Regions from separate parts of the Clostridium swellfunianum genome, predicted to be linked through region 1. Evidence: riboswitches for the same ligand, from Rfam matches in the RefSeq annotation. Region 1 holds a riboswitch; the other holds the start of a gene.
The links. Region 1 has a riboswitch for glycine ahead of NBE98_RS08350 (GrdX family protein). Riboswitches for the same ligand answer to the same signal wherever they lie in the genome.
Positions count from the first base shown of each region.

Region 2: linked by a shared signal. The riboswitch ahead of NBE98_RS07330 (APC family permease) and the one ahead of NBE98_RS08350 (GrdX family protein) in region 1 are both predicted to bind glycine.

Region 1 covers NZ_JAMOFV010000006.1:1,826,492-1,835,833, reverse strand. The annotation lists gene grdB (glycine reductase complex selenoprotein B) at 34-1,341, opposite strand; gene grdA (glycine/sarcosine/betaine reductase complex selenoprotein A) at 1,371-1,841, opposite strand; gene NBE98_RS08365 (glycine/sarcosine/betaine reductase component B subunit) at 1,904-3,190, opposite strand; gene NBE98_RS08360 (thioredoxin family protein) at 3,281-3,613, opposite strand; gene trxB (thioredoxin-disulfide reductase) at 3,735-4,673, opposite strand; gene NBE98_RS08350 (GrdX family protein) at 4,702-5,082, opposite strand; glycine riboswitch at 5,166-5,236, opposite strand; glycine riboswitch at 5,240-5,433, opposite strand; gene NBE98_RS08345 (DegV family protein) at 5,584-6,423, opposite strand; gene trmL (tRNA (uridine(34)/cytosine(34)/5-carboxymethylaminomethyluridine(34)-2'-O)-methyltransferase TrmL) at 6,438-6,905, opposite strand; gene NBE98_RS08335 (Cof-type HAD-IIB family hydrolase) at 6,982-7,800, opposite strand; gene NBE98_RS08330 (N-acetylmuramoyl-L-alanine amidase family protein) at 7,916-8,944, opposite strand; tRNA gene NBE98_RS08325 (tRNA-Leu) at 9,143-9,225, opposite strand; gene NBE98_RS08320 (transglutaminase TgpA family protein) at 9,231-9,342, opposite strand, start outside.
Region 2 covers NZ_JAMOFV010000006.1:1,613,987-1,623,328, reverse strand. The annotation lists gene NBE98_RS07360 (UxaA family hydrolase) at 1-1,271, shown strand, start outside; gene NBE98_RS07355 (TRAP transporter substrate-binding protein) at 1,292-2,305, shown strand; gene NBE98_RS07350 (sensor histidine kinase) at 2,369-3,847, shown strand; gene NBE98_RS07345 (response regulator transcription factor) at 3,825-4,589, shown strand; gene uxaC (glucuronate isomerase) at 4,656-6,062, shown strand; gene NBE98_RS07335 (Gfo/Idh/MocA family protein) at 6,081-7,070, shown strand; glycine riboswitch at 7,337-7,427, shown strand; gene NBE98_RS07330 (APC family permease) at 7,556-8,902, shown strand; gene NBE98_RS07325 (hypothetical protein) at 9,066-9,342, shown strand, end outside.

The DNA of each region.
Region 1 (9,342 bases):
ATTCATTTCTCCAATTCTCCTTTTAAAAGTCTATTAATCTTCGAATACTTTTTGTCCTTCAACTGGAGTTTCTAAAGCTCTTAGTGCTTTAGAAACCAGTTTCTTTCTTAACTCATACTCATCCTTCTTATCTAAGTTAGGGTTTCCAAGTGGGTGAGGTATAGCTATTGTAGGAACTATTCTGTTAGCTCCAACTGTTAAGGATATTGGAACTACTGTACACATATGAACAACAGGTAACCCTGCTCTTTCAATTTCTTTAACAAGCGTTGCACCGCAACGAGTACAAGTTCCTCAGGTGGAGGTTAATATAACTGCTTGAACTCCATCTGCTATAAGTTCCTTAGCAATTTGCTCTCCAAATTTCTTTGAAGAAGCAACAGCAGTTCCATTTCCAACAGTACTATAGAAGTATCTATGAAGTGAGCCTATCTTGCCTTCCTTCTCAAACTCTCTTAACACGTCAACTGGTATGACTCTGTCATTATCAGTATTAGCATATGTTGGGTCATATCCTCCGTGTGCAGTTTCATAGGTTTCAGAAGTTAAGTCCATAACTCCTTCTATATCGTACTTACCAAACTTTGATGCACTGGAAGATTCTATGTGATCTGGGTTTCCCTTAGGTACAGTTCCGCCAGATGTAACTATTGCTATTTTAGCTTTTGTTATATCTGCTACTGGTGGGTTTGGTTCAACTCTATCAAATACAGGCATCTTGAATTCTGTAGTAAAGGCTTCACCTTTAATCTTTCTAACAAGCATATCTACAGCTCTCTTTGAACCTCTTTCAGTTGCAAAGTAGTTCTTTCTTATACCTCTTTCAATGTAACCATCAACATCAGGAGCATCTATTTGTTCCTTATTAGCTAATTTTATAGCAAGGTTAGCTATCTTTGGAAGTGCATCTCTCATTCCTACTGCACTGTTTTTAGTTTCTACTATATATAATTGTTTTTTATACATGTCAGCGCCTGGGTTTTCAATATACATCCCGCTTAAAACAGGTATGTTCAGCTTTTCTTCTACTTCTGTAGCTATAGCACCACAAGCAACTCCATATCTTCCAGCATTAAAAGCAGGTCCTGCTATAAATAAGTCTGGATTATATTTTTTTATCATTTCTATTATTTCAGCTTTTGCTTCAGTCATGTTTTCATTGAAATAAGAGTCTCCACATATAACCGTAGCAACTATTTCAGCGCCTTTTGGTTTTAATAAACCATTTAGACCCATACCAGGTCCTACAAAACCTTCTCTAACCTCTGGTCTTATATCAGCTTTTTCTTCTCCGCCTATTCCAGCGTAAAATTGATTAATATAGTGAACGACACGTATCAAGTGTGCTCCCCCCTCTCGGAGTATTTTATTTAAATTGTGTATTTTGAAAATTGAGTTCTTACAGTTTTAACTTCTTTTACGATAGCATCTACATCAAGAACCATTTCCATCATTCCGCACTGCTCATCATAAACTGCTGCATCGCATTGATCCTTAACTTCTGGCTCAACAACGTGATATACAGCCAATCCTAAAGCTATTCCAGCAAGTGGTCCAGCATAAGTTGGATCTCCTGCAGCTACTGTTTCCGCGGATAATCCTGAAGCCTCAGCCTCAGCTCCACCTATAATTACAACTACATTTTCAGCACCATGCTTTTCAGTAAGGTCTTTAACTCTTTGTTGGATCTCCAGATCCATAGCACCTGCAGCTGTTCAAACGAAGCATTCTGTTGATGCAAATATTACTTCAGCACCAGCTGATTTAGCACAGTCTTCTATAGCTGGTCCTGGAATTCCGTCTCTATCGCCAATGGCAATTACTTTTTTACCCTTTAACATGATATCCTTCCTTTCATAACAAATTATTATTTTGGTGTAATGTATTGTTTGTTATTATAATCTTAGTAACCCTTTGCAGTTAAATAGTTAAAGCCGACTTCTGAAGTTGCTCCAGTAATAACCTGAATTTCTGCGTTAATAGAGCCATCCTCTCTTAAGCTTCCTACATATCCGCCTGCTATTATATTAGCAGCTTCTGGGTGTCCTATAACCTTTTTCATTGCTGGAAGTGTTACTACTTCGTTAGCATTTCCACCCGTTACAACTGCATCTCCTTTTGGAGTTGAGTCTGCAAGTGATTGAGAGCTTCCGTCTCTTCCTGCATATTCATCAGTAACAAGTACTGTCTTTATCCCTTTATCGGTTATCTTGTTGCAGTTCATTACTAAATCTGCATCAGGATTTCCAAAGCCTTCTTCAGAAATTATAACTGCATCAGCTCCTAAGAATTCAACAAGCTTAGCTGTCATATCAGAAGATCTTTGCTTATCAGCAAGATAAACGTTTTCGTTAGTTATAATGCAACCTAAGAAATTGAAGTCCTTTCCATGTCTTTCATAAAGATCTTCAATAATAGGCTGATTTAAGTGAACATACGTTGGGTTCTTATCGCAAGCTGATACGCAGTTACCGCTAACAATTGCACCATCAAATACTTCTGTTGGATAAATGTAAGTAGGTATTATCTTCTTAGCATCTACACCATATACATAAGTGTCGTGTAAAAGGCCTTGAGTTTGAAGCATATATACGTAAACTACCTTCGGAAGCTCTGGGAATTCATTAACCTGTTCAAGTAATGGTTTTGTTTCATATACCTTTACCTCATCTGGTTCTACATCTTTACCAGCTTTTCCTAGGTAGGTTGCAGCCTTGAAGCCTACCATTCTTACAGCCTCTTCATGCTCATGCTGAAGCACTCCATCTTTTGGTTCGCATATAATAACTAGATTGTTAGTTTTTGAGAATGGTGTGTATTTAGCTCCTTCACCACTCATATCTATTATACCCTCTTGGAAACCAACTATTTTACCAGTAGTAACAACAGCTGCTCCTTTGAGCACATGAGTTCTTCCAGAACCAACGGTATCAACCTTGTTTATAAAGCCAGGGAAAATACCACCTTTTCCTTCAACCTTGACTCTTGGCTCAATAACATCTTTTACAGGAATTATTCTAGTTTCCTCACCAGGCTTTGCTAAATCAAAATCAATGGACTGAAGTCTTTCATCTCCACCAATTTCCTTTAATAACTCTTCTTTGTTTACATAAAGAACTCCATTGTCAACTTTAGTTTGTGGTCCAAATTGTATATCCTTTATATAAATTTTCCCAAGTTCTAGACGCAAAGCGGTCACCTCCTATATTTTTAAATTTATATTTAAGACTTAAATCTTTTGTAAGATAGTCCTAATTACCGTAAAATAATTAGTTGATAATTAAAGAGTGTCATAAACTTCCTTAATAAAGTTTTCAACGTCAGATATTGTTTTTAATTTATCTGGTGTAGCTATGTGAGCTCTCTCACCATTCTTGTAGATTATCATAGTTGGAAGTCCTAAAACTTTTTGTGATATAGCAAGTCTTCTAGCACTTGAAGTGTTTAAACTAGCAAACTTTATTTTATCTGAATACCTGTGCTCTAATTCATGAACCCCTGGCATAAGCTCTATGCATATTTCACATTTGTCCCCCCAGAAGTCTACAAATACAGGCTTTTCAGTATAATTAATAACCTCAGCATCAAAATTATCTTTGTTTAATTCTAACATCTTAAAATCCTCCTTGTTTTGTAAAATTTATTATTTATGTATCAATACAACAATATAACAAGTTAAAAAGTTATATTGTTATATTGTTATATTGTTATAATTTTTAACTTGTTATAAAATATTAAACATGAAGCTCATTAAATTCATTTTCAATATAATGCTCTGCATTTGTTGCAGCTATAGCTCCATCAGCAGCAGCAGTAATAACTTGCCTTAGAGATTTTTGTCTTACGTCACCAGCAGCAAAAACTCCTGGTATGTCAGTTCTCATTTCTTCATCTGTTAATATATAACCTGCTTCATCTAATTTTATCTTACCTTTGAAAAGTTCTGTTATTGGAAGATAGCCAACGAATACGAAACAGCCATCAACCTTAAGATCACTTAACTCACCAGTTTTTACATTTTTTATAACAAGACCTTCAAGAATTTCATCACCTTTAGCTTCTTCAACAACTGAATCATATATTATTTCTATCTTAGGATTATTAAATACTTTGTCTTGTATTGATTTAGCTCCTCTAAACTGATCTCTTCTGTGAATGATTGTTACATTTTCTGCAAACTTAGTCAGATATATAGATTCAGTTAAAGCTGAATCCCCTCCTCCAACTACAGCCACATCAAGTTCAGTAAAGAAGTCAGCATCGCAAGTAGCACAGTAAGAAACCCCTTTACCTCTTAGTTCTAACTCATTCTTAAAGCCAGCAAGCCTTGGATAAGCACCTGTAGCTATTATTATTGTTTTAGCTTCATATGTTTCCTTTTGACCTATAACTTTTTTAATCTTTCCGGAGAAGTCAACTTCTATAATCTCATCCTTGGCAAACTTGGTGCCAAATTCTTCAGCTTGTTTTCTCATTCTTTCAATTAAGCTAGGACCTGTGCAGTCTTCTAAAGAACCTGGATAGTTTTCAAGCTCGTCAGTGGTAGCTGTCTGTCCTCCAAACTTAGATCTTTCAATAAGTAAAGTATCCATTTTTGATCTCGCACCATAAAGTCCTGCTGAAAGTCCTGCAGGACCACCGCCTATTATTATAGTATCGTAAATGTGTGGCATAAAAATTCCTCCTTAATATGTGTTAAGCTTATCTTTTTATTGCATTATAAATAATATCAAAATCAATAAGCATAAAATCCTCTAATATTTTTTCAGTCCATTTTGGTAATCCAAAGTCCTTCAAAAACTTTTCAGTTGTACTAATACTGTTTTCTATTAAATCCAAGGATTGCATGTCAATAATATTATTCCTATCCTTCGATATTATAACCGTCCTATATGGTATTTCATTTGGTTTAATACTGCTCACTAGAGGATGTGTTAAAAGTCTGTGATTTAAATGTACGTAATCTCTAGCTTTTCTAAAAACCTCTAAAACGTTTCCATCTATATATTCAAGTTTATAGGTGGTTTCACATTTTTCTTTACACATAGGATTGTTAGTAACTATTATCAGCGGTTCAATCATCACTTTACCTCTCATATCAAATAGGTTTTCTGGAATTTTTTCAAAACAAAAAGACAGAAAACAAAAGCCCTTTGACCCTTGCACTCTGTCTTTATAACCTGAGAGATTTACTCCTTCGGTGCAATGCTTTAAACAAGCATTATGCTTTCCAGAGGTATGTCCACTTCCGGTACTTTTGCCTGAGAGCTTCACAGAATACGGGTTATTCTGCTTATTCCTTCGGCTATCTATATAGTTTAAACTGACAAATCTTTTTTAATTCGATTAGAATGTTGTTATTTCTACATCTTTATCAAGCTTAAGTTAAGATTTGTTTTGTTTTCTATATGGACTATCTCCCGAAAATATCATCCATCCAATATATTATTACCAAGTATTTCATTATTTATTGGAATAAATTTCGTTCTGATAATATTATATATTAAATATTTTAAAAATGCTATAACTTTTTTGAATTTTTAGTAATCAAATTGATAAATTTTTGACGCTAATATTTCAAAATCAATACTCTTCTATAAAGAAAATACCGCAAGCCCCTGTGCCAGAATGTGTCCCAACAACACAGCCAACTTCGCATTCTATAAATTCAGCACATCTTTCAGTCATATTTTCAGTTAAAGCTTCTCTAACATCTTTATTTTCTACCTGTAGAATTATGGAAGTCTCATCTTCCTTAATTCCTTTTTTATCTACATAATCTAAAATTGTTTTTGCTGCTTTTTTGCTTCCTCTAACTTTGTCCATTAAAGCTAATTCCCCATCTTTAATCTCTAATATAAGCCTTATTCCTAAAAGATTCCCTATCATCCCTGCAGTTTTCGAAAGTCTTCCACCTTTAACAAGATTTTCTAAGCTTTCAAAAGCTAAAGCACTTTTAACATGTGGAATAGATTCCAATATCTTTTTTTCAATATCTTTAGCAGCCATGCCTTGATCTTTTAGCTTGCAGGCTTTTAAAACCAGAAGTCCCAAGCCAGAAGTAACATTTAGACTATCTATGACTACTATATCTTCGCTTTCCAACATATCTCTTGCAATACATGCAGATTGGTAGGTTCCACTTAATTTCGATGAAAGATGAATAGATATAATTTTATAACCCTGGTTAATATATCCATTAAAGCAGTCATGAAATCTTTGAGGATTTATCTGAGAAGTAGTTGGGAATACTTCACTGGCTTTCATTTTTTCTAAGAACTCATTAAACTTAATATCTATGCCATCTAAATAGGATTCATCCCCAAAATGTACGGTAAGCGGCAGTACTTCAATATCATATTTTTTTATTATCTCCATAGGCAAATCTGCAGTACTGTCAGTTATTATTTTTATTTTTTCCATCTAACCTTCTCCCTTTATTTCATATTTGGAAAGCTCATTTGTCTCATTGCTTCATAAGCAACTATTGCTACTGTATTAGAAAGATTTAGCGAACGAGTACTTGTCTGAAGCATAGGAACTCTAATTAAGGCTCCATCGTTGCTGTTTCTTATGTATTCTGGAAGCCCAGCAGATTCTTTTCCAAATATAATAAAATCATTTTCATTATATTGCACTTCTGTGTAAAGCTTACTGCCTTTTGTGGTTGAAAAATAAAATGTTCCATTCTTATATTTTTCTTTAAAGGCTTCATAGGATTCATGTATTTCCATATCTAAATACTGCCAGTAATCAAGCCCTGCTCTCTTCAAATGTTTTTCATCAAGGCTAAAACCTAGAGGCTTTATAAGATGAAGCTTTGAGTTTGTAAGCACGCAGGTTCTTGCTATATTGCCGGTATTTTGCGGAATTTCAGGTTCAAATAGTACTATATTTAAGTTCAAGTTAATTGCCTCCTAATGTTAAAATTTACTACAACATATTAATATTATCCTATAAATTTGTTTTAGTAAAGAGAGACTAATTGAGTACAAATTTCTCAATAGCTTTCGCAACACCATCATCATTATTTGTATCAGTAACGTAGTCTGCTATTTCCTTTACTTCATTCTCACCATTTCTCATTGCCACTCCCATTCCTGCATACTGAAGCATGGATATGTCATTTTCATTATCTCCAATACACATAATCTCTTCTCTTTTAAAGTCATAGAACCCAGCTAAAACTTCAACGGCTCTCCCTTTTGAAACTCCACTTACCATAGCTTCAATGTTGTTGCTAGCAGAGCTTACTACCTCCAGTTCCTTTAATTTCAGTAAATCTCGCTTCGCCTTTATAATTTTATCAGAATCCTTATCGATGCAAATACATTTTAAGATCTCATCTTCATATTCCATTAATGTCTTATCCCATTCTTCTATAACTTTAATATTTATCTGATTGTGTTTTGGCAGAGTCTTATTTATTTTTACATAACCATTTTCAGGATCAAATCTTTCCATAAACACTGTATCGCATGTATTAAAGTAAAAAGTTATGTTATGTTTTTTATATACCTCAAGAATTTTTTTAGAGTTTTCATAACCTAATACTGACTTATATATAACCTTGTTTTTATCTTTTTCCCTTATATATGCACCATTTGAAGCTATAACAGGCACTTCTACACCAAGCATATCAGCGTAGAATCTTGCTGAAGTAAACAACCTGCCTGTGCATACAGTAACTTTAACACCCTTCCCATGGGCAAGCTTAATAGCTCTAAGATTTCGCTGGCTCACTTCCCCTCTGCTATTTAAAAGTGTACCATCCATATCTAAACATATTAATTTGAACATTCTTCATTTCCTCCTGTGAATCTGATTTATTATATTTTGATTATAACAAATGTTCTACTTATAAACAAAAAACACGAGAATTACCTCGTGCTTATATTTGACTATATAACTACTTTTATTCAGCAGAAAAATAATTGGAAACACCTTTTGTAATATTTATACCAAAATTTTTCAATACTTCATCTTTCATAAGTTTACTTCTATCCTCATAATTACTTATAAAGCCTAGTTCCAGTAAGACACATGGAACTTCTGAATTTCTTAAAACAGATAAGCTTTCTCTGGCTATTCCTCTATCTTCCCAGTTATCATTTTTAATAAGTTCCTTCTGAATAGTTCGTGCAAGTTTTATTCTTTCATCCTTTTGAAAACCATTAACATCATAATAATAAGCCGAAACTCCCTTATATTTATCTATTTTATTACTATTAATATGAACAGATACAAATAAGTCTGCTGAAGCTTCATTAGCTATTTTAGCAATTTGGTTTAAGTACAAGAGTTCATCCTTTTCTCTTGTTTTTACAACCTTAAAACCGTTAAACATTAGCTCCTCTGATGTGAAATTTACAATTTTAAGAGTTATATCCTTCTCGAAGAGGCCATTATAACTGGCACCTTTGTCTTCCCCGCCATGGCCTGCATCTAGTACCACAGTGGCTCTAAAAGGTTTTTCTTCTTTTGCTATTAGCACAACGATTTTTTTAGCGTCATTGCTGTCTACATTAACAAAGTTATTTTCATTATAGGCCTTTTTTATTTTAATCATTAAGTTATTTGAAGAATCATCATAGTAAATATCTTTGTTTTCAGAGGATTCCTCCACTTTAATGTTCAGCTTTTTTATTTCATCCTTTTTAAGACTTATGTCTATATATTCCTTGCCTTCTTCCCACTTAACCAGTGAGTTATTGCTTTTACAATCTATTATATATTTTTTGAAATACTTGCTTTCTGAGTAAGTTATACTTCCATCCTTATCACCAGCTAATACCTTATAGTTTAAAGCAATCTTTTGTTTTTTAGAAATAGTACTATCGTTCGACAAACGTTTATTAATTGCGAAAATCAAGTTCAAAAACATTAACAAAAAAACAATACACCACAGTCCAAACCTTCTTTTGTTTTTAACTCGTACATTCATAGCTTCCCCTTAAACTCCCCTATTACATGATTATAGCTTGTCTTTTTTTAATAATATAACAACCTATCAAAAAAATCAATTTTTACTAAGCACATATTTTTATTAATTGAACTTTCATTGATTAAATTTCACTGCAGATAAAATCAAATTTAAAATGCCCATGGAGTTTAGTTCCATGGGCATCAACATAATTAAATTTGGTGCGGATAACAGGAGTCGAACCTGCATGGTTTCCCGCCAGAACCTGAAACTGGTGCGTCTGCCAATTCCGCCATATCCGCTAAAATTATTTAAGTCTTATCTTTCTATATAATACCATAATTTTTTTAAAAATCAAAGGTATTTTATTAGAAAAATAATACTTTTTTAACAGATATCTTAGGGTAGGTTGCTGTCTT
Region 2 (9,342 bases), 210 kb from region 1:
GCATGCATGTTCATTCTCACAATGTAAAAACTAATTTAGCAGGTTCGGTAGAATATTCATTTAATCAACTATTAAATGAATTAACTAGCCCAAGGTCATCCATAATCTTTAATGGCTATAGACGTGAAAATGGTGATATAGGTATACGAAATGAGTTATGGATAATTCCAACTGTAGGATGTGTAAATGGAATAGCTGAAAAGATACTTGACAGTTTTACTAAAGAAGTTAATGTAAAACATATTGATGCAGTTAAAGTGTTCAAGCATAACTATGGATGTTCTCAATTAGGGGACGATCATATTAACACTAGAACTATTTTAGGTGATATGGCAAAGCATCCAAATGCAGGAGGAGTACTAGTATTAGGACTTGGCTGTGAAAATAATGGAATGAAGGATTTTATTGCCTCCTTAGGTCAGTATAATGAAAAGAGAACTAGGTTCATGATTGCTCAAGAGGTTTCCGATGAAATCAAAGAAGGGGTTAAATTACTGAAAGAGCTTTACGAGAATATGATAAAGGATACTCGTGAGAAAGCTTCCATAAATGAACTGAAAATTGGATTAAAATGTGGAGGTTCTGATGGTTTTTCTGGAATTACAGCAAATCCTCTATTAGGAGCTTTTTCAGATTATTTGATTTCTCAGGGAGGTACAACTGTTCTTACAGAGGTTCCAGAGATGTTTGGCGCTGAAACCCTTCTAATGAATAGAGCTATAAATGAAGAGGTTTTTGATAAGACAGTTAACTTAATAAATGATTTTAAAAGCTACTTTATAGAACACAAGCAGCCAGTTTATGAAAACCCATCTCCAGGAAACAAAGCAGGTGGAATCACTACGCTTGAAGAAAAATCCTTAGGCTGTGTTCAAAAGGGGGGGAAGGCTGCTGTTGTAGATGTTCTAAAGTATGGTGAAGTACTTAAAAAGAAAGGCTTAAACCTTTTAAATGCACCGGGAAACGATTTGGTGGCTGCTACAGCTTTAGGAGCTTCAGGCTGCCACATGGTTTTATTTACAACAGGCAGAGGAACTCCTTTTGGAAGCTTTGTTCCTACAATGAAAATATCAACCAATACACAGCTTTATAAATTGAAGCCTCACTGGATTGATTTTAATGCAGGAATTCTGCTGGAAAATGAGGCTATGAGCAGGGTATTGGAGGATTTTGTTAATTACCTAGTGAAAGTAGCTAATGGAGAACATGTAAATAACGAAAAGAATGATTATAGGGAAATATCAATATTTAAAACCGGAGTAACACTCTAACCAATAAAGGGGACTTTTAAATGTTAAAAAAATTGTTAAGCATTTTTTTGGGTTTAACTCTTTCGTCAATATGGCTAACTGGTTGTACTAACACGTCTATTAAAGATACTGCTAAGACTGAAAAAGCAACAATAATATTTAGACTGGCAGAAAATCAGCCTGAGGATTATCCTACAACTTTAGGTGATAAGGAGTTTGCTCGCTTGGTAAACCAGCGAACTCAGGGAAGAATAAAGATTGAGGTTTATTCAGGAGGACAGCTTGGAAGCGAAGTATCTATTACAGATCAGATTCAATTTGGAGCAGTAGATTTTGCAAGGCTAAGCATTACCACGTTAACTGAACATGAGAAATCAATGTCAGTGTTAATGCTTCCTTATATCTATAGAGATAGAGAGCACATGTTTAAGGTGCTTGAGGGAGATATAGGGGAAAAAGTTTTAACTAAGCTTGAGAAATCTACTGGAATTATGGGGCTGGCATGGCTTGATGCAGGGACAAGAAGTTTTTACAACTCAAAGAAAGAAATTAAAAGTCCAGAGGATATGAAGGGTTTGAAAATCAGAACTCCAGAAACAGGCTTAGTGATAGAACTTGTTAAGGCTATAGGCGCAATTCCTATAGCCATGGCGTACGGTGATGTATACTCAGCACTTAAAACAGGAGTAATTGATGGTGCGGAAAACAATTGGCCTAGCTTTGAGTCTTCAAAGCATTATGAGGTTGCTAAGTTTTTTACCGTGGATGAACATATTAGAATTCCCGAACTTATTGTAGCAAGTTCTAGAGTAATGGAGAAATTATCAACAGAAGATAGAAAAATAGTATCAGAAGCTGCTGCTGAAGCTGCTTTATTAGAAAGAAAAGAATGGATTAAAAGGGAAGAAAGCAGTAGAAAAAAAATGGAGGACTACGGTGTAAAAGTAACTGTTCTTCAATCAAATAATGAATTTAGTCAACAAGCTTTAAAGCTATATGATAAATACGCAGGAGAGTATAAAGACTTAATTAATGAAATCATAAATACAAAGTAATAACTTGATTTGCATTATTAATTATTTTGGCATAGTTCATGGTGAATAAGGGGTACTAGGCATATGAGTAAGAGAAAGAATAAGTCCATTAATAGAAGATTGATAATTACATTTTTAACTATAATAGCCGTAATGACTACCAGCTTTTTATATTCAAACAGTATGAAAAATAACATTGTAAATCAATATAACATCTCTATGAGGACCAATATTAAGTTTAGTGACTTATCTGTAAGTTTGAATAATAGCTGGGTTAATTTCGAATCATATATTAAGTCTCATGATACAGCTAATTATGAGAAATTCGTAGAGAGCAATACAAAGGTAGGAGTTTTGCTTGAAGAATTAGCCCCTTATGCGAACCAGGATGAAAATAGTTCAATTTATCTAAGAACTTTGACAAATATGTTTGAATTATATAAAGAACAAACATATTCAATAATCGCAAAAGAAAAATTAGACATAGAAACCTATGAACAATACCTCAGGCTTGGAAGAATGAACTTTTATATATCTCAGCATTCCAGCAGTTTAACCTCAGCGTACCTTCAATTTACTGATACTTATTACTCAAATATTTTGGATAAATACGAAGTTGTAAATACAAATTTATATTTGCTGCTGATAGTAGCTATAATTATTAATGCCTTTTTATTCTGGGCAGTTAATCGTGATATTCAAAACACTCTAAACAAGCTTTTAGTATCAGTAAATCAATTGTATCATTCAAATTGGAACATACCAGATATTGAAGAGCAGTCATATAAAGAACTTGATAACTTAACAAAAACATTTAATCATATGAAGAATAAGCTAAGGGATTTTATTGAACAGTTAAATCAAAAGGCTGAAATAGAAAAAAATTATCATATGGAAAAGCTTAAGAGTGCAGAAAAAGATAAGCTCATAAAAGACACACAGCTTAAAGCTCTTCAAATGCAAATAAATCCACATTTTCTATTTAACAATTTAAATACAGTAAGCAGAATGGCTATGTTTGAAGAGGCAAATAAAACAGTAGATTTGGTAGGGGCTTTATCTAAAATTTTGAGATTCAATTTAACTAGTGTAGACAAGTTAGTAACTTTAAATGAAGAAATAGAAAATATTAGGGCCTATATACTTATACAGGAAACTAAATTTCAGGGAAGAATTTCCTTTAAGTTTAATATTGAAAAAGAAGTTCAGAAAATAAAAATACCGCCAATGATAGTTCAGCTTTTAGTAGAAAACGCAATAACTCATGGAGTTAGCAGCTTGGAGACAGATGGACTAATAACAATCAGTGCCTTCATAGAAGGAAGATTTTGTGTTGTGATTGTAGAAGACAATGGCGTAGGCATGTCTCAAGATTACAAGAATAATAAAAGAAGCCAAACAAGTACTGGACTTGGTCTGAAAAATATAAGAAAAAGATTAGAACTTTATTATAATAGACAGGACTTGATAGCGATAGAAAGCAAAGAAGGAGAGGGAACAAAAATAACCATTAATATACCTGTGGAAGAAGGTGATATGCATGCTGAAAATGTTGATAGTTGAAGACGAGGACTTTGAAAGAACGGCTTTGAAGTTTATCGTTAATAAATATTTTTCAGATAGAATAGAAGTCGCAGGTGAAGCTTCAAACGGCGAGCAGGCTGTACAAAGCTCTTTAAGTTTAAAACCAGATATTATATTAATGGATATTAACATGCCTATAATGGATGGCCTTAAGGCAAGTGAAAAAATAAAAGAAAACAACAAAGATGCAGAAATAATAATACTTACAGCTTACAATTATTTTGAATATGCCAAACGGGGTATTACTATAGGAGTTTTTGACTATTTGCTAAAGCCCTTCTCTGATGCTGAATTTCTAGATTCCGTTAATAGGGTTATAAAAAAGATTAACGAGAGAGCAAGTATAAATACTTCTGTAGAAGATTCTTCAGAAGAGAAGTCCGATTTAAATAGCAGCAATAATATGGAGATTGTAGAAACTGCAAAGAAGTATATTGAAATGAATTATACAAAGGAAATAAGCTTGGAGGAGATTGCAAGCTATGTTTCTGTCAGTAGTTTTTATTTGAGTAGAGTATTCAGCAAAAAAGTAGGGCTGACCTATAAGGACTACCTCATAAAGCTAAGGATGGAAAAAGCAAAGCAGCTTCTAAGAGAAGGTAAGAAATCCATAAAGGAAGTCTCTATAGAGGTTGGATATTCGGATCAGAATTACTTTAGCAAAGCCTTTAAAAAGTATTATGATAAGTCTCCGAAAGAGTTTAGCTCCCCAAAAGGATAATATAAAAATTTTATATTAATTGTTACTAAAAATATAATTAAAATTTAAAAAGAATAGGTGAAAATTATGAAAAAATTTATGGATGAAAACTTTTTATTATCAAATGAAACAGCGGTAAAGCTTTATCACAACTATGCAAAAGAAATGCCTATTATAGATTACCACTGTCATTTAAGTCCAAAGGAAATTTTTGAGGATAAAAAATTTAAGAATATAACTGAAGCTTGGTTATATGGTGACCACTATAAGTGGAGAGCAATGAGGAGCAATGGTATAGACGAAAAATACATTACTGGAGATTCCAGCGATTTTGAAAAGTTTATGGCATGGGCAAAGACTATCCCAATGACTATAGGTAATCCGCTTTATCACTGGACTCATTTGGAATTACAAAGATACTTTGGGATATATGAAATCTTGAACGAAAAAACTGCTCCTGCAATATGGGAGAAGGTAAACAGTTTGATTACTGGAGAAAACTTCACTGCAAGAGGCTTAATTAAAAGATCCAATGTTAAAGCTTTATGTACAACTGATGATCCAGTAGATTCTCTAGAGTACCATATAAAGCTGAAAGAAGATAAGGATTTTGACGTAAATGTTCTGCCAACTTTAAGACCAGACAAAGGGCTTTTGGTAAATAAAGAAACCTTCCTGCCTTGGGTAAAAAAGCTAGAGCAAGTTACTGATAAAAGCATTGAAAATTATGATGATTTCTTATCGGCGTTTGAAGAAAGAGTTAGATTCTTCCACACAGTTGGCTGCAGATTATCTGACCACGGTCTAGACAGCATAGACTATGCAGAAGCTTCAAAGGAAGAAGTATCAGCAATATTTACAAGGGCTTTAAAAGGTGAAAGCTTTACAAAATTGGAAGAAAGCCAGTTTAGAACATACACATTGCAGTTCTTGGGAAGATTGTATTCTGAATTAGGCTGGACTATGCAGCTCCATATTGCAGCCTTAAGAAACAATAACTCAAAAATGTTTAATAAATTAGGAGCCGATACAGGCTATGATGCTATTAATGATGAACAAATAGCTGACTCTCTTTCAAAGTTTATGAATTCGTTAGAAGCTGAGAATTCTCTTCCTAAGACTATATTATATACTTTAAATCCAAAGGATAACTATGTGCTTGGAACGCTGATGGGCTGCTTCCAAGGAACTAATATTCCAGGAAAGATTCAGTTTGGATCAGCTTGGTGGTTCCTAGATAATAAAGAAGGCATGATAGAACAAATGAAAACACTAGCTAATGTTGGACTATTGAGCCGTTTTGTTGGAATGCTGACGGATTCAAGAAGCTTCTTATCATACACCAGACACGAATACTTTAGAAGAATTCTTTGCAACTTATTAGGTGAATGGGTTGAAAATGGAGAAGTTCCTGAGGATATGGAGCTTTTAGAAACCATTGTTAAAGGTATTTGCTATAATAACGCAAAGCAATACTTCTCACTTCATAGTTAAGTAAGGATAGGTGTCGTGATGAATAAAATGATAAGATGGGGAATAATGGGCACAGGTACTATTGCTAATAACTTTGTTCAAGGCTTAAGTGCTCTTGAAGATGCAGAGCTTTATGCAGTGGCCTCTCGCTCTATAGAAAAAGCAAAAGAATTTGGTGAAAGATATTCCGCGACTAAAGTATATGGAAGCTACGAAGAATTAGTTAAGGATGAAATAGTAGATATAATTTATATTGCTACTCCCAATACAGCTCACAAGAACAATATAATGCTTTGTCTAAATAACGAAAAGCCTGTGCTTTGTGAAAAGCCGTTTACAATCAATGCTAAAGAGGCAGAAGAAGTAATCAAGGTGGCAAAGGAGAAAAATCTATTTTTAATGGAGGCTATGTGGTCTAGATACTTCCCTGTTATGAAGCAGGTAAATTCCTGGCTTGAACAAGGCGTTATAGGAGATTTACGTATGCTTACAGCCGACTTTGGATTCAGAAGGGAAGGACCTTCAGAAGAAAGAAAGGTTAGCCCAGGAAGAGGAGGAGGAGCCCTATTGGACGTGGGCGTATATCCGATTTCCTTTGCTTCTAAGATATTTGGAAGATTTCCTAGCCAGATTACTGGAATCACAAGTCTCTATGAAACAGGAGTAGACCAGCAATCTTCAATGCTTTTAGGGTACGATAAAGGCGAGATGGCTGTTTTATCTTGTGCTATTAATACTCCAACCCCTAAGGAAGCCAGGATTATTGGTAACAAAGGATCTATTTATATACCAGACTTCTCAAGAGCAACTAAAGCAACCTTAAATGTAATAGGAGAAGAACCTGTTACTGTAGAAATTCCTCTTGAGGGGAATGGATATAATTATGAAGCAGCTGCAGCTATGGACTCTTTGCGAAAATCAGAAACAGAAAACAAAATAATGCCTCATGCTGAATCTTTATCCACTATTAGAATAATGGATGAGCTTAGAAGCCAGTGGGGAATCAAGTATCCAACAGAAATTGAATAGATGCCGTATATAATAATTATTAGAGGGGCAGTTGATAAGATAACTGCCTCTTTTGCTGTAAAAGTATTAAATAGTAAAAAATGTCGTAAATAATCGAATATATTGTTAAAAATAATTGACTGGAATTAAAAATTTTTGTAAAATATAAATATAATTTAATAAGTGAATGAAAATTATTGGAGATATCCTTAAGGATAACCGTAGGAGAAAGGAATTAATGCGGCTAAGCGTTTTATTCTGAAGCTTTCAGGTTTTGTACAATAATTTGACACAACCCTGGAGAGACTGCTTAAATGCAGCATCAAAGAAGCAACTTATTATAAGGAAACTTTCAGATAAAAGGACAGGGAGTAAAATAGCGTTATTTTGTGCTGTTTTGCTTTCTGTCCTTTTGCATTGGAATACTGTTCTTTCAATGAGGGAAACTTTGTAATAGGGCAGGTTATTAGGAATCTTCAAATATTTTAGAAGGAAGGGATAAAATTATGGAAGCTCGTAAGCTTGATGACAAGAAATTAAATTCTCCAAAGACCCTAAAAAAAGAAATAGGGCTGATGGAAGCCATAACAGTTGTTATTGGAGTAGTTATCGGCTCCGGAATATTCTTTAAAGCATCATCAGTATTTAAAAATGCAGGAACACCAATGCTTGGAGTTTTAGCGTGGGTAATAGGAGGCATTATTACAATGGCTTCTGCACTTACGGTTGCAGAAATTGCTGCTGCAATTCCAAAGACAGGTGGAGTATTTGTATACCTAAAGGAACTTTACAGTGAAAAGTGGGCTTTCTTGTTTGGATGGGTTCAAGCACTTGTATACGTTCCAGGTGTAGCTGCCGCGTTATCAATAGTATTTGTAACACAAGCTACTTACTTTGTGCCTATGACAGCAGGACAACAAAAGGTTTTAGCTATTTTCATGCTATTATTTATATCATTCTTAAATATTATTTCAACCAAACTTGGCAGTAAGGTTCAATTAATTTCCACAATAGGAAAGCTTATACCTATATTCGTTATCATAGTTTTTGGTCTTATAAAAGGCCAGGTAAACAGCTTTTCAGCACCTGAGGCTGCAACTGCGTCAACAGGACTAGCAGGCTTTGGCGCAGCCATACTAGGTACTTTATGGGCTTACGACGGCTGGGTTGGTGTTGGAAACATGGCTGGCGAACTAAAGAATCCTAAAAAGGATTTGCCTAAATCTATAATAATTGGTTTAGCTGCAACTATAGTGGTTTATATACTTATTAACATAGCAATAGTTAAGATTATGCCTGTTTCAGAGGTTATAGCTTCTCCAAAGGCTGCTTCTGATGCTGCTGTAATACTGTTTGGAAAGGCTGGGGCTGGTCTTGTTTCTGTTGGTATATTAGTATCAATTTTCGGAGCTTTAAATGGCTATTTAATGACAGGCGTTAGAGTGCCTTTTGCCATGGCTCAAGAAAATCTATTTCCTTTTTCAAAATTCTTTGGAAAGATAAGCGACAGATTTGAAACGCCAGTAAATGCTTTTGTGTTCGAAGTGGTATTGGCTGCTCTTTATGTGCTAAGCGGCTCTTTTGAAACCTTAACAAACTTAGCTGTTTTTGTTATGTGGATATTCTTCGTCATGACTGTAGCTGGAATATTCATATTAAGATCAAAGCATAAACACATTGAAAGGCCATATAAAGTTCCTCTTTTCCCTATAATACCTTTTATAGGCATAGCAGGCGGAATTTATATATTAGTAAGTACACTGCTAACTGATACTGCTTACGCAGTTTATGGTTTGATAGTAACTCTTCTTGGACTTCCTGTTTATATTTATATTAACAAAAAAAATAAATAAAACTAGACTATTTAAGCGTTTAAGCTGCTGATAACGAGAAAGGTCAGCAGCTTTTTGCATAAAATTATTGTTATTTATTAAAAATAGTGTTAAACTAATATAATTGATAGAAGCAAAAACAGCATATGTTTTTGCTTAAAGAGGAGATTTTGATTTGAGAAAAATGTATAACATGAAAAGAACAATTTCTATTAGACAGTTCATATCTGAGCTAGGAGAAAACTTTTCTAGCCATATGGAAGAAAGACTATTAGAGCTCGGTGAAAGATGTGTTTTAACAAGAAAAGATATTAATTACAGGCTTGATTTAAAACATATTGAACATGAGCAGCATGAATGTGCTTGTGACTCAGAATCTAAAGGAAGCTCATGCATGAAGGAATATTTATATGGACAATTTGTTGTAGTGGAAGGGGTTTTGTATTTTTCAGAGAAATGCA